DNA from 2 places in the Streptomyces sp. JH34 genome. Region 1 is predicted to be linked to the other one. Evidence: riboswitches for the same ligand, from Rfam matches in the RefSeq annotation. Region 1 holds a riboswitch; the other holds the start of a gene.
What was found. A riboswitch is a leader RNA that binds a small molecule or an ion and turns the genes downstream of it on or off. The one in region 1 is predicted to bind S-adenosylmethionine.
Positions count from the first base shown of each region.

Region 2: it holds a riboswitch for S-adenosylmethionine, as region 1 does, so the genes downstream of both, LWJ43_RS24585 (aminotransferase class V-fold PLP-dependent enzyme) here and thrC (threonine synthase) in region 1, are expected to answer to the same signal.

Region 1 covers NZ_JAJSOO010000001.1:3,270,794-3,276,891, reverse strand. Annotated here, with positions in the region: gene otsB (trehalose-phosphatase) at 148-1,005, shown strand; gene LWJ43_RS14425 (alpha,alpha-trehalose-phosphate synthase (UDP-forming)) at 1,009-2,385, opposite strand; gene LWJ43_RS14420 (glucosyl-3-phosphoglycerate synthase) at 2,456-3,406, opposite strand; SAM riboswitch class I at 3,560-3,687, shown strand; gene thrC (threonine synthase) at 3,706-5,004, shown strand; gene LWJ43_RS14410 (MoaD/ThiS family protein) at 5,033-5,308, shown strand; gene LWJ43_RS14405 (cold-shock protein) at 5,752-5,958, shown strand.
Region 2 covers NZ_JAJSOO010000001.1:5,475,771-5,481,868, reverse strand. Annotated here, with positions in the region: gene LWJ43_RS24595 (rhomboid family intramembrane serine protease) at 1-268, shown strand, start outside; gene LWJ43_RS24590 (Lrp/AsnC family transcriptional regulator) at 265-546, shown strand; gene LWJ43_RS24585 (aminotransferase class V-fold PLP-dependent enzyme) at 645-2,021, opposite strand; SAM riboswitch class IV at 2,208-2,325, opposite strand; gene trpD (anthranilate phosphoribosyltransferase) at 2,443-3,507, opposite strand; gene qcrB (cytochrome bc1 complex cytochrome b subunit) at 3,630-5,255, opposite strand; gene qcrA (cytochrome bc1 complex Rieske iron-sulfur subunit) at 5,252-6,098, opposite strand, start outside.

The DNA of each region.
Region 1 (6,098 bases):
GTCCGGCCGCGCGGCGGGCACGACCCCGCCCGGCCGGAAGCCGGGCGGGGGACATGAGCCCCGCGGGCCGGAGGCCGGGCGGCGGACATGCTCCCCCAGGGGCCGGAGGCCGGGCGGCGGGGCGGCCCGCCCGCTACGCTCACCCGCATGGGTAACCCGGCACACTCCCTCCCGACCCCGTCCACCCAGGCCGGCCGCGAAGGCCTCGCCGCACTCCTCGCCCGCCCGGCCCGCGCGGTCGTCGCGCTGGACTTCGACGGCACGCTCGCCGACATCGTCCCGGACCCGGAGCAGTCCCGCGCCCACCCCGACGTCGTCCCGGCCCTGTCCGCGCTCGCGCCCCGAGTCGCCGCCGTCGCGGTGATCACCGGCCGCCCGGCCGGCACCGCCGTGCGGTACGGCGGCTTCGCCGGGGCTGCGGGCCTGGACCACCTCGTCGTCCTCGGCCACTACGGAGCCGAACGCTGGGACGCCGTCACCGCCGCCGTCCACGCCCCCGACCCCGACCCCGGGGTGGCGGCCGTCCGGGCGGAGCTCCCCGCCGTGCTCCGGGAGACCGGTGCCGACAGTGGCACCTGGATCGAGGAGAAGGGCGACCGCGCGGTCGCCGTGCACACCCGTCGGGCCGCCGACCCGCAGGCCGCCTTCGAGGTCCTGCGCGCCCCGCTGGGCAGCCTGGCCGCCCGCCACGGTCTGATCGTCGAACCGGGCCGGCTGGTCCTGGAGTTGCGGCCGCCCGGCATGGACAAGGGCGTGGCACTGGAGGAGTACGTCAAGGAGGTCGGAGCCGAGACGGTCCTGTACGCCGGTGACGACCTCGGCGACCTCGCCGCGTACGCCGCCGTGGAGAAGCTCCGCACCCGGGGGATCAACGGCCTGCTGGTCTGCAGTGGCACCGAGGTCCCCGAACTGGCGGACCGCGCCGACCTGTTGCTGCCCGGCCCGGCGGCGTTGGCCGAGCTGCTCGGAACGCTCGCGCGGAAGCTGGCCGACGCCGACGCGTGAGGGTCAGTCCCTCAGCGCGTCCAGCTGGTCCAGGAACCACTGCTGCGGCGGCAGCGCGGTCGATGCGGCGGCCAGGCGCTTCGAGCGGGCGCTCCGCTCGCCGGACTCCATCGTGAGCGCCTCGTGCAGCGCCGCCGCCGTGGCCGAGACGTCGTACGGGTTGACCACGAGGGCGTCCTCGCCCAGCTCCTCGTACGCGCCCGCCTCGCGGGACAGCACGAGTGCGCAGCCGTCGTCCGAGACGACCGGGACCTCCTTGGCGACCAGGTTCATGCCGTCACGGATCGGGTTGACCAGGGCCACGTCCGCCAGCCGGTACGCCGCCAGGGAGCGGGCGAAGTCGTCGTCGACGCGGAGCAGGACCGGGGTCCAGCCGTCCGTGCCGTACTCCGCGTTGATGCCGTCGGCGACCCGCTGGACCTCGGCCGTGTAGTCGCGGTAGACCGAGAGGTCCTGCCGCGAGGGGTAGGCGAAGGCGATGTGGACCACGCGCTCACGCCACTCGGGGCGCTCCTCCAGCAGCGCGCGGTAGGCGTGCAGCCCGCGGACGATGTTCTTGGAGAGTTCCGTGCGGTCCACCCGCACGATCGTCCGCCGGTCGGCGCCGACCTGCTCCCGCAGCATCTCCATGCGCTCGTCCACGTCCGCCTCGCGCGAGCGGCGGCGCAGGAAGTCCGCGTCGGCGCCCAGTCCGTGCACCCCGATCCGGGTGCGGCCGGTGCCGCCGAGGATCTCCGTGCAGCAGCCGATGAAGGCGTCGGCCCAGCGGCGGGTCAGGAACGCGGCGCGGTCGGCGCCCAGGATGCCCTTGAGCAGCTGCTCGCCGATGTCGTCGGGCAGCAGCCGGAAGTAGTCGACGGGCGCCCAGGGAGTGTGTGAGAAGTGGCCGATCCGCAGGTCGGGGCGCAGCTCGCGCAGTATGCCGGGGACCAGTGAGAGGTGGTAGTCCTGCACCAGGACCGCGGCCCCCTCGCCCGCCTCCTCGGCCAGGGCCTCGGCGAAGGCCTGGTTGTACGCCTCGTAGGAGGCCCACTGCCGGCGGAACTCCGCGTCGAAGACGGGCTCCACCGGGGTCTGGTAGATCATGTGGTGGACGAACCAGAGCACCGAGTTGGCGATGCCGTTGTAGGCGTCCGCGTGGACCCCGGCGTCGATGTCGAGCATCCGGACACCGGGCTCGGACACCCCGTGTCGCACCGCCTCGCGGTCTCCGTCGCTGAGGGCGGCGCACACCCACAGCTTGTCCTCGACGGCGCTGAGGCCGGAGACGAGCCCGCCGCCGCCCCGTTTCGAGTCGAGCGTGCCGTCGTCCCGTCGTGTGTACGACACCGGGCCGCGGTTGGACGCGACGAGTACCTGGGCAGCGTGCTCGGAGACCATGTACCCGAACCTAGCCCGTTCGGGAACCCTCCAAACGTGGAGCGGGGGCCGAGCCCGGCGCGAGGGACCGTCACGCCGCGTCGCGGGCCGCGTACTCCGCTATGTCCCGCATCGGCGGCCGTTCCTCGGTGTCCACCGCATGGGTGCGCGGGACGAACCCGTCGGGCCCTCGCTCGAACTGGGTGATCTCGGGCCGTACGAGCGGTCCGCGGGAGAGCCGCAGCTGTGCCGTGCGGTAGATCGTGGCCGCCATCCGGCCGAGGGCCTGGCCGTCCTGATGGCGGTGCTTGCGCACGCCGACGTCCACCTGGGCCAGTGCGTCCAGGCCGACCGTGTGCAGCGCGTCGACGAGCAGTCCCAGCTCCACTCCGTAACCGACGGGGAAGGGGAGCTGCTCCAGCAGCGAGCGCCGCACCGCGTACTCGCCGCCGAGCGGCTGGACGAATCCGGCCAGTCGCGGCCAGTGCAGGTTGAGCAGCGGGCGGGCCACCAGTTCGGTCACCCGTCCGCCCTGTCCTGCGGTGTCGCCCAGCGGCCGGTCGTACATGGCCTTGACGAACTGGACCTGGGGGTCGGTCAGCAGCGGGCCGACGATCCCGGACACGAAGTCCGCGGAGAAGTCCTTGAGGTCGGCGTCGACGAAGCAGACGATCTCCCCGGTGGTCACCAGCAGCGACCTCCAGAGGACCTCGCCCTTGCCGGGGAGGGCGGGTATCCGGGGAAGTACGGAGTCCCGGTGCACGACCCGGGCGCCGGCCCGGCGCGCGACCTCGGCCGTGGCGTCGGTGGAGCCGGAGTCGATCACCACCAGTTCGTCGACGAGCCGGACCTTCTCCATCAGCTCGCGGCGGATCTCCGCCACGATCGCCCCGACCGTCGCCTCCTCGTTCAGCGCGGGCAGGACGACGCTCACGCGCGAGCGGTGCGGATCCTTCGCCCGGGCGGCCGCGAGGCGGTCGAGCGGGCGGTCGGCAGCAGACCAGGAACGCCTGCTCAGCCAGCGTTCCACCTCTTCCAGCACGGTCGATACTCCCTGTATGTGATCCATCTCGCGGTTCGGACGACTATCTCAACCGTCCAGTGCTTCGGTTACAGTCTTGAACAACGCGGATGACCCTCGCATGTCGGGGTCGGTCCGCGAATAAACGCCCGGATCCATGGTCCGGTGCCATAGCGCTCATCCAGAGGGACTGAGGGAACGGCCCGTTGAAGTCCCGGCAACCCTCCTGCCGACCGCGAGGTCACGGTGGGGAAGGTGCCAATTCCGTCTTGCGGCGAAATACGTCGTGAGGAAGATGAGGAGAAAGGGCCTCCGCCATCATGGCCGTGCAGACAGTTGCAGAGAACACCGATTCTTCCGCCGTGGACCTCGGTCCCGCCGCAGCACTTTCCTGTCGCGAATGCGGCGAGCGTTTCGAGCTCGGCCCCATTTTCGCCTGCGCGTCCTGTTTCGGGCCGCTCGAAGTGGCGTACGACCTGCCGAGCGGCTCCCCCGAAGAGCTGAAGAAGCGCATCGCCGAGGGCCCGGACAACATCTGGCGCTACGCGCCGCTGCTGCCCGTCCCGTCCGATGTGGCGGACAAGCCCAACATCAACCCCGGCTTCACGAAGCTGGTCAAGGCCGACAACCTCGCACGTGAGCTGGGCGTGACCGGCGGTCTGTACGTCAAGGACGACTCCGGCAACCCGACGCACTCCTTCAAGGACCGTGTCGTCGCCATCGCCGTCGAGGCCGCCCGTGCCTTCGGGTTCACCACCCTCTCCTGCTCCTCCACCGGCAACCTGGCCGGTGCGGTGGGTGCCGCCGCGGCCCGCGCCGGTTTCCGCTCCTGCGTGTTCATCCCGCACGACCTGGAACAGGGCAAGGTCGTCATGGCCGCGGTGTACGGCGGCGAACTGGTCGGCATCGAGGGCAACTACGACGACGTCAACCGCTTCTGCTCGGAGCTCATCGGCGACCCGCTCGGCGAGGGCTGGGGCTTCGTCAACGTCAACCTGCGGCCGTACTACGGCGAGGGTTCCAAGACCCTGGCGTACGAGATCTGTGAACAGCTCGGCTGGCAGCTGCCCGACCAGCTCGTCATCCCCATCGCGTCCGGCTCGCAGCTCACGAAGATCGACAAGGGCCTGCAGGAGCTGATCAAGCTCGGCCTCGTCGAGGACAAGCCGTACAAGATCTTCGGCGCCCAGGCCGAGGGCTGCTCCCCGGTCTCCACCGCCTTCAAGGCCGGCCACGACGTGGTGCGCCCGCAGAAGCCGAACACCATCGCCAAGTCCCTGGCGATCGGCAACCCGGCCGACGGCCCGTACGTCCTGGACATCGCCCGGCGCACCGGCGGCGCCGTGGAGGACGTGAACGACGAGCAGGTCGTCGACGCGATCAAGCTGCTGGCCCGCACCGAGGGCATCTTCGCGGAGACCGCGGGCGGGGTGACCGTCGGTGTGACGAAGAAGCTCATCGAGGCCGGTCTGCTCGACCCGTCCCTGACCACCGTCGTCCTGAACACCGGAGACGGCCTGAAGACGCTCGACGCGGTCGCCCCGACGACCGGACTGTCGGCGACGATCCGGCCCAGCCTGGACGCGTTCCGCGACGCCGGCCTCGCCGCCGCGAGCTGACCACCCGAGACCGAAGGAAGGCACCCACATGAGCGTCAAGGTCCGTATCCCCACCATCCTCCGCACCTACACGGGCGGTCAGGCCGAGGTCCCGGCCGAGGGGGCGACCCTCTCGGAGGTCATCGCGTCCCTGGAGCAGAACCACCCGGGCATCGGCGCCCGCGTCCTGGACGACCAGGGCAAGCTGCGCCGTTTCGTCAACGTGTACGTCAACGACGACGACGTGCGCTTCGAGGGCGGTCTGGACGCGGTCACCCCGGACGGCGCCGGCGTCTCGATCATCCCGGCCGTCGCCGGAGGCTGACGGCGGGACGGTGCGGGCCGCTCGTCGCGGTCCGGCCGCACGGCATTCACACGATGGCCCCCTCCACGGGAAACGGAGGGGGCCATTCTGCATGGTTGAGCACGGTACAGTTGGGGAAGTCCCCGCAGTTGCCCGCGCTGTCCGCATACGGAAATGCGCCCTGCCGCGACAAGAAGTAGCCAAAGTGCGTGAACGCCTTGAGGCATAAGTCTCCTTTGTCAGGCCCGACTTGCCCTGGAATCCTATGAATTCCCCCTATGCGTGCGGTCGCCGGTGCCCAGAATTCTCGTCCGATTGACCTGTTGCAGAGGGCAGTTGGGCAGATACATTCGGCCGCGGTCGACGCGTTCCGGCGCACGCCACCCTCTCCTGTCGAGGGTGAGTTCTGACCCGGGCCCGCGAAGTGCGGTCTCGTGCAAGGGCCAGTAATAGGGGAGTTGGGCATGGCTCAGGGCACCGTCAAGTGGTTCAACGCGGAGAAGGGGTACGGCTTCATCGCGGTCGACGGTGGTGCGGATGTTTTCGTCCACTACAGCGCGATCCAGATGGACGGGTACCGCACCCTCGAAGAGGGTCAGCGAGTTGAATTCGAGATCTCGCAAGGCCAGAAGGGGCCGCAGGCGGACATGGTCAAGCTCGCCGTCGGCTGAGCTCGGCACGGTCGGCCAACGACACTCACACGCGCGAGGCCCGTACCCCCCACCGGGGGACGGGCCTCACGTGCGTCTCCGGGCCCCCCGTCGCGACCTGCGGCGGAGCCCCGAGGTTGTCCACATCCCGAAGAGGACGC
Region 2 (6,098 bases), 2.2 Mb from region 1:
CTTCCTCTACCTCTTCCCCAAGGCCCGGGTGACCAGCCTCTTCCCCTTCCTCTTCTTCCTCCCGCTGCGCTTCCCCGCCTGGATCGTGCTCGTCTTCTGGTTCGTCCTGCAGTGGCTGGCGGCACGGAGCGCGGGCAGCGGCCCGGGCGTGGCGTACCTCGCGCACGTGGCGGGTTTCGCGGCCGGGTTCCTCTACGCCTGGGTCCGGTTCCGTGGGACTAGAGTGAAGTCTCCAGCCACGGCCACCGAGGGAGAAAGCCAGCCGTGATCACCGCGATCGTGCTCATCAAGACCAGCGTGGACCGGATTCCCGAGATCGCCGAGGCCATCGCGGCGCTGGACAGCGTCAGCGAGGTCTTCTCGGTCACCGGTACGTACGACCTGATCGCCATGGTCCGGGTGGCCCGGCACGACGATCTGGCCGATGTCATCCCGGGCCGGATCAGCAAGATCCAGGGCGTCGAGGCCACGGACACCCACGTGGCATTCCGCACCTACTCCCAGCACGACCTCGAGGCGGCCTTCGCCATCGGCCTCGACGGCTGAGGCGGACCGGCGACACGGCCGGGACGGACGACGGCTCCGGCCGGGGAGGGGGCGTCTCGCCCCCTCCCCGGCCGGAGCCGTTCGCGCACCGCGCGGAATCAGACCTGGGCGGCGCCACGGTCGGGCACGCAGCGGCCCTCCTCGGTGCGGTAGGTCCAGCGGGCGCCCTCGCCCACCAGTTCCCGGACGGCGCCCAGGAACCTCTCGATGTGCTCGTCCGGGGTGCCCGCGCCGAAGCTCACCCGGATGGCGTTGAGGGACCTCTCCCCCGGCGCGGCCTCCGGAGCGCCGCACTCGCCCGGGTCCTGCGGCTCACTGCCCAGCAGGGTCCGCACCAGCGGGTGGGCGCAGAACAGTCCGTCGCGCACCCCGATGCCGTACTCGGCGGAGAGCGCGGCGGCGAAGTGCGAGCTGTTCCATCCCTCGACCACGAAGGAGAGGACGCCGACCCTCGGGGCGTCGTCACCGAACAGGGAGAGCACCTTGACCTCGGGGACGTCGGCGAGGCCCTCGCGGACCCGGGTCACCAGCTGCTGCTCCCGGGCGACAAGCCGGTCGAAGCCGGCCTCGGTCAGGGCCTTGCAGGCGGCGGCGATGGAGTAGACGCCGATGACGTTGGGCGATCCGGCCTCGTGCCGGGCCGCGGTGGTGTGCCACTGGACGTCCACACCGCCGTCGGCACGCCGGGCGACCTTGCGGGAGGCTCCGCCGCCCGCGAGGTACGGCTCCGCGTCGACCAGCCAGTCGGCCCGGCCCGCGAGGACACCGGAGCCGAAGGGTGCGTACAGCTTGTGCCCGGAGAAGGCGACCCAGTCGACGTCCAGCGCGGCGATGTCCACCGGGTGGTGGGGCGCCAGCTGCGCGGCGTCGAGCACGATCCGCGCACCGTGCGCATGGGCGGCGGCGGCCAGTTCGCGCACCGGCCACAGCTCACCCGTGACGTTGGACGCGCCGGTGACACAGACCAGCGCGGGACCGTGAGGATCACGGGCGGCGAGGGCCTCCTCCAGCGTGGCGACCGCCTGGTCCGGGGTGCGGGGGGCGTCGAGGTAGGTCACCCGGGCGTCGCGCCAGGGCAGCAGCGACGCGTGGTGCTCGGTCTCGTACACGAACACCTGGCAGTCGGCGGGCAGCGCGGCCGCGAGGAGGTTGAGGGAGTCGGTCGTCGAGCGGGTGAAGACCACCTGGTCGTCCGCACGGCAGCCGAGGAACTCCGCGACGGTCACGCGGCTGCTCTCGAACAGGTCGGTGGAGAGCTGGGAGAGGTATCCGGCACCGCGGTGGACGCTGCCGTAGTACGGGGCATAGGCGGCCACGTCGTCCCACACCCGCTGCAGGGCCGGGGAGCTGGCCGCGTAGTCGAGGGCGGCATAGGTGACGTCTCCGCCCGTCACGAGCGGAACGGTGACATCGGCGCCCAGAACCGGCAGCGGTGCACAAATGGCCTGGTCGGCGGCAGCGGTGGGGACAGACATGGCGAACTCCTGTGAGAGGCAGGCGAAATCCTCGCGCCGGCGATCGGGAAGGTGCGCGGCAACGCGGGGAGAAAGAAGAGAAAAAGGGGTGTGCGGAGGAGGGCTCGAAGCCCTATCGCATTCGCTTGCTCACAAGAGGCTCCCTGGGACCAAGGACCCCAAGGGATGGCGTCCTGGACGCCGAGGGGCCCGCGCTTGCCACAGACCTCGCTGCCTGCGGCCCGGTCTTCACCCGGGGCACCCCGCCACGGACGGAGGGTTGCCGGACAACGGGCCGGGGCCGTAGTCGCTGTCACTCATGACCTGCGCAGCATCTTGCCATATCCCCTGGCACGCGCAAGGCGCGGTCCGCGATCCGGACTGCGCCCAGGTGTCTCCCGCCGGAGCCGGGCCCGATCCCGACGGGGGCCTCAGCGCCCTCTCAGGCGTTGCTGGCCGCCACCCAGCGCTCCAGGGCACGCTTGGCCGCTCCCGAGTCGATCGACGCGGCGGCCCTCTCGATCCCGCCCGCGAGCTGCTCGTTAAGGGTGCCCGCACCCTGGTCCAGCGCGACCAGCGCGGCGGCCGAGTTCAGCAGCACTGCGTCGCGCACCGGGCCGGTCTCACCGTCGAGCAGCCGGCGGGCCACGTCCGCGTTGTACGAGGCGTCCGCCCCGCGCAGCGCCTCGACGGGCACGAGACCGAGGCCGACGTCACGCGGGTCGAACGCCTCCTCGCGGACGCCGCCGTCGCGGACGATCCAGACACGGGAGGTCGCCGTGGTGGTCAGCTCGTCGAGGCCGTCGTCGCCGCGGAAGACGAGCGCCGAGTTCCCCCGGTCGGCCAGTACCCCGGCCACGATGGGCGCCATCTTCGGGTCCGCGACTCCGATGGCCTGGGAACGGACCCGGGCCGGGTTGGTGAGCGGGCCGAGGATGTTGAAGGTGGTCTGCGTGCCGAGTTCCTTGCGCGCCCTGGCCGCGTGCCGCAGGGCGGGGTGGAACTTCACCGCGAAACAGAAGGTGATGCCCGCTTCCTCGGCCACCGCGACGACACGCTGCGGCGTCAGCTCCAGATTGACGCCGAGCTTCTCCAGCACGTCGGAGGCGCCGCTGGCCGAGGACGAGGCCCGGCTCCCGTGCTTGACGACCTTCGCGCCCGTCCCGGCGACGACGATCGCCGACATGGTGGAGATGTTGACCGTCTTGGCCATGTCGCCGCCGGTTCCCACGATGTCCACCGTGCGGCCGGGCACCTCGATGGTGTGGGCGTGCTCGTACATGGCGCGGACCAGACCGGTGACCTCGTCGACGGTCTCACCCTTGGCCCGCAGCGCGATGGCGAAGCCGGCGATCTGCACGTCCGTGGCCTCGCCGCTCATGATGCGGTCCATGGCCCACGCCGTCTGGTCCGTGCCGAGGTCCTCGCCGCGGAGGAGGGGGGTCAGCACGCCGGGCCAGGTGAAGTCCGCCGCGCTGCCGCCGCCGTCCGGGGTCACCACGTTCATGGTCCGCTCCTGGGGTCCACAGCCGGTAGAAGTACGCCTCCACCCTATCCAGCCCCGAGGACAGCGAAGAGCCCCGTCCATCGGATGGACGGGGCTCCCGCTGTGGCGGTCAGCTGAGGTGATCAGTGGTGGCCGTGGCCGCTGGTGATCTCCTTGTACTCCTCGGCGGTGGGCTTGGCGATCTGGTTGTCCTCGCCGTAGTAGCTCTTGCTGAGCCTGGCCCGCACCTTCTGCAGCGCCGAGGGCTTGCGCTCGACACCGTTCTCGTCGACCGTCGGGCCGATCTCGTACGGCTTGTACTGCTCGTGCGCGGTGAGCGTGTGCAGCTGCTCCGGGCTGAGCGGCTCGTGGATCTCGACGAACTCACCGTGCGGCAGGCGCTTGATGGTGCCGGACTCGCGCCCGTGCAGCACCTTCTCCTTGTCGCGGCGCTGGAGGCCGAGGCAGATCCGCCGGGTGACGACGAACGCCAGGACCGGGCCGACGAAGAACGCGATCCGCACGAACCAGCTGATCGCGTTGAGCGACATGTGGAAGTGGGTCGCCCAGATGTCGTTGCCGCCGCCGATCAGCATGACGAAGTAGATCGTCACCCAGGCGACACCCAGACCGGTACGGGTCGGAGCGTTGCGCGGACGGTCCAGGATGTGGTGCTCGCGCTTGTCCCCGGTGATCCAGGACTCGATGAACGGATAGAGCGCGAGAGCCGCCAGGACGACACCGAAGAGGACCAGCGGGATCAGTACGCCGAGGACCAGCGTGTGGCCCCAGAGGTTGATCTCCCAGCCCGGCATCACTCGGACGAAGCCTTCGGCGAAGCCCATGTACCAGTCCGGCTGGGCGCCCGTGGACACCTGGTCGGGACGGTAGGGGCCGAGCGCCCAGATCGGGTTGATCGTGGCGATCGCCGCGATGACCGAGATGAAACCGAAGACCAGGAAGAAGAAACCGCCGGCCTTGGCCATGTACACCGGGAGCAGCGGCATGCCGACGACGTTCTTGTTCGTCTTGCCCGGCCCGGCGAACTGCGTGTGCTTGTGGAAGAACACCAGGATGAGGTGGCCGACCACGAGGCCGAGCATGATGCCCGGCAGCAGCAGGATGTGGATCGAGTAGAACCTCGCGATGATGTCCGTACCGGGGAACTCCCCGCCGAACAGGAACATCGAGATGTACGTACCGACGATCGGCATCGACAGGATGGCGCCCTGGGTGAAGCGCACACCCGTACCGGAGAGCAGGTCGTCCGGGAGCGAGTAACCGGTGAACCCGGTGAACATGCCGAGGACGAACAGCAGGAAGCCGAACAGCCAGTTGATCTCACGCGGCTTGCGGTACGCACCGGTGAAGAACACCCGGAACATGTGCACGAACATGCCGGCGAGGAAGATCACCGCTGCCCAGTGGTGGATCTGCCGGACCAGCAGACCACCGCGGACGTCGAAGCTGATGTCCAGCGTCGAGGCGTAGGCCTCGGACATCCGGATGCCCTGCATCGGCTCGTACGAGCCGTGGTAGACGACCTCGTTCATGCTCGGGTGGAAGAACAGCGTCAGGTACACACCCGTGAGGATGATGATGATGAAGCTGTAGAGGCAGATCTCACCGAGCATGAAGGACCAGTGGTCCGGGAAGATCTTGCGCATGTTGGCCTTGGCCAGGCCGTAGATGCCCAGCCGGCCGTCCGCCCAGTCGGCCACCCGCTCACCGGCGGGCGCCTTGCGCTGTGTTTCCGTCGCAGTACTCATCCGCGCTCCCAGAAGGCAGGACCGACGGGCTCTTCGAAGTCACCGAGCGCCTCGAGGTTGCCCTCGCTGTTCACGCCGATCCGCAGCTGCGGAAGGGCGTGACCGGCCGGACCGAAGATGACGCGGGCGCCGTCGGAGAGGTCGAAGGTGGACTGGTGGCACGGGCAGAGCACGTGATGCGTCTGCTGCTCGTACAGGCTGATCGGGCAGCCGACGTGGGTGCAGATCTTGGAGAAGGCGACGATTCCCTCGTGCGCCCACTCGCGCTCACGCTTGTCCTTGATGTTGTCCGGCTCGATGCGGATGATCATCAGGGCGGCCTTGGCGATCTGCGTCTGGAAGTCGTGCGCGTCCTCCTCCAGGCCCTCGGGCATGGCGAAGGTCAGCGAACCGACGACGACGTCCTCGGGACGCAGCGGCTCCATGGTGTTCATGTTGACGAGCTGCTTGCCCTTGGCCCACAGCGTCTTGCGGAGCTTCTTCTCCGGCAGCGGACCGAGGTCGCGCAGCAGCACCACACCGGAGAGCGGCACCAGGGCCAGCGCGCCGAACATAGTGTTGCGGATCAGCTTGCGCCGTCCGAGCGCGGACTCCTGGGCACCGGCCGCGAAGTCGGCCATGACCTTGGCCTTGACCTCGGGCGTCGCCTCGATGGCGTGCCGGTCGTCGGCGACCTCCACGTCGGACATCAGGGTGCGCGCCCAGTGGACGGCGCCCGCGCCGATGAGGAAGAGCGCCAGGCCCAGGGTCAGCCCCAGGGAGAAGTTCAGCGCGCTCACATGGCCGAACGGCCAGATGTAGACGATCTGGTCGACCGGGAAGATGACGTACGAGGCGATGAAG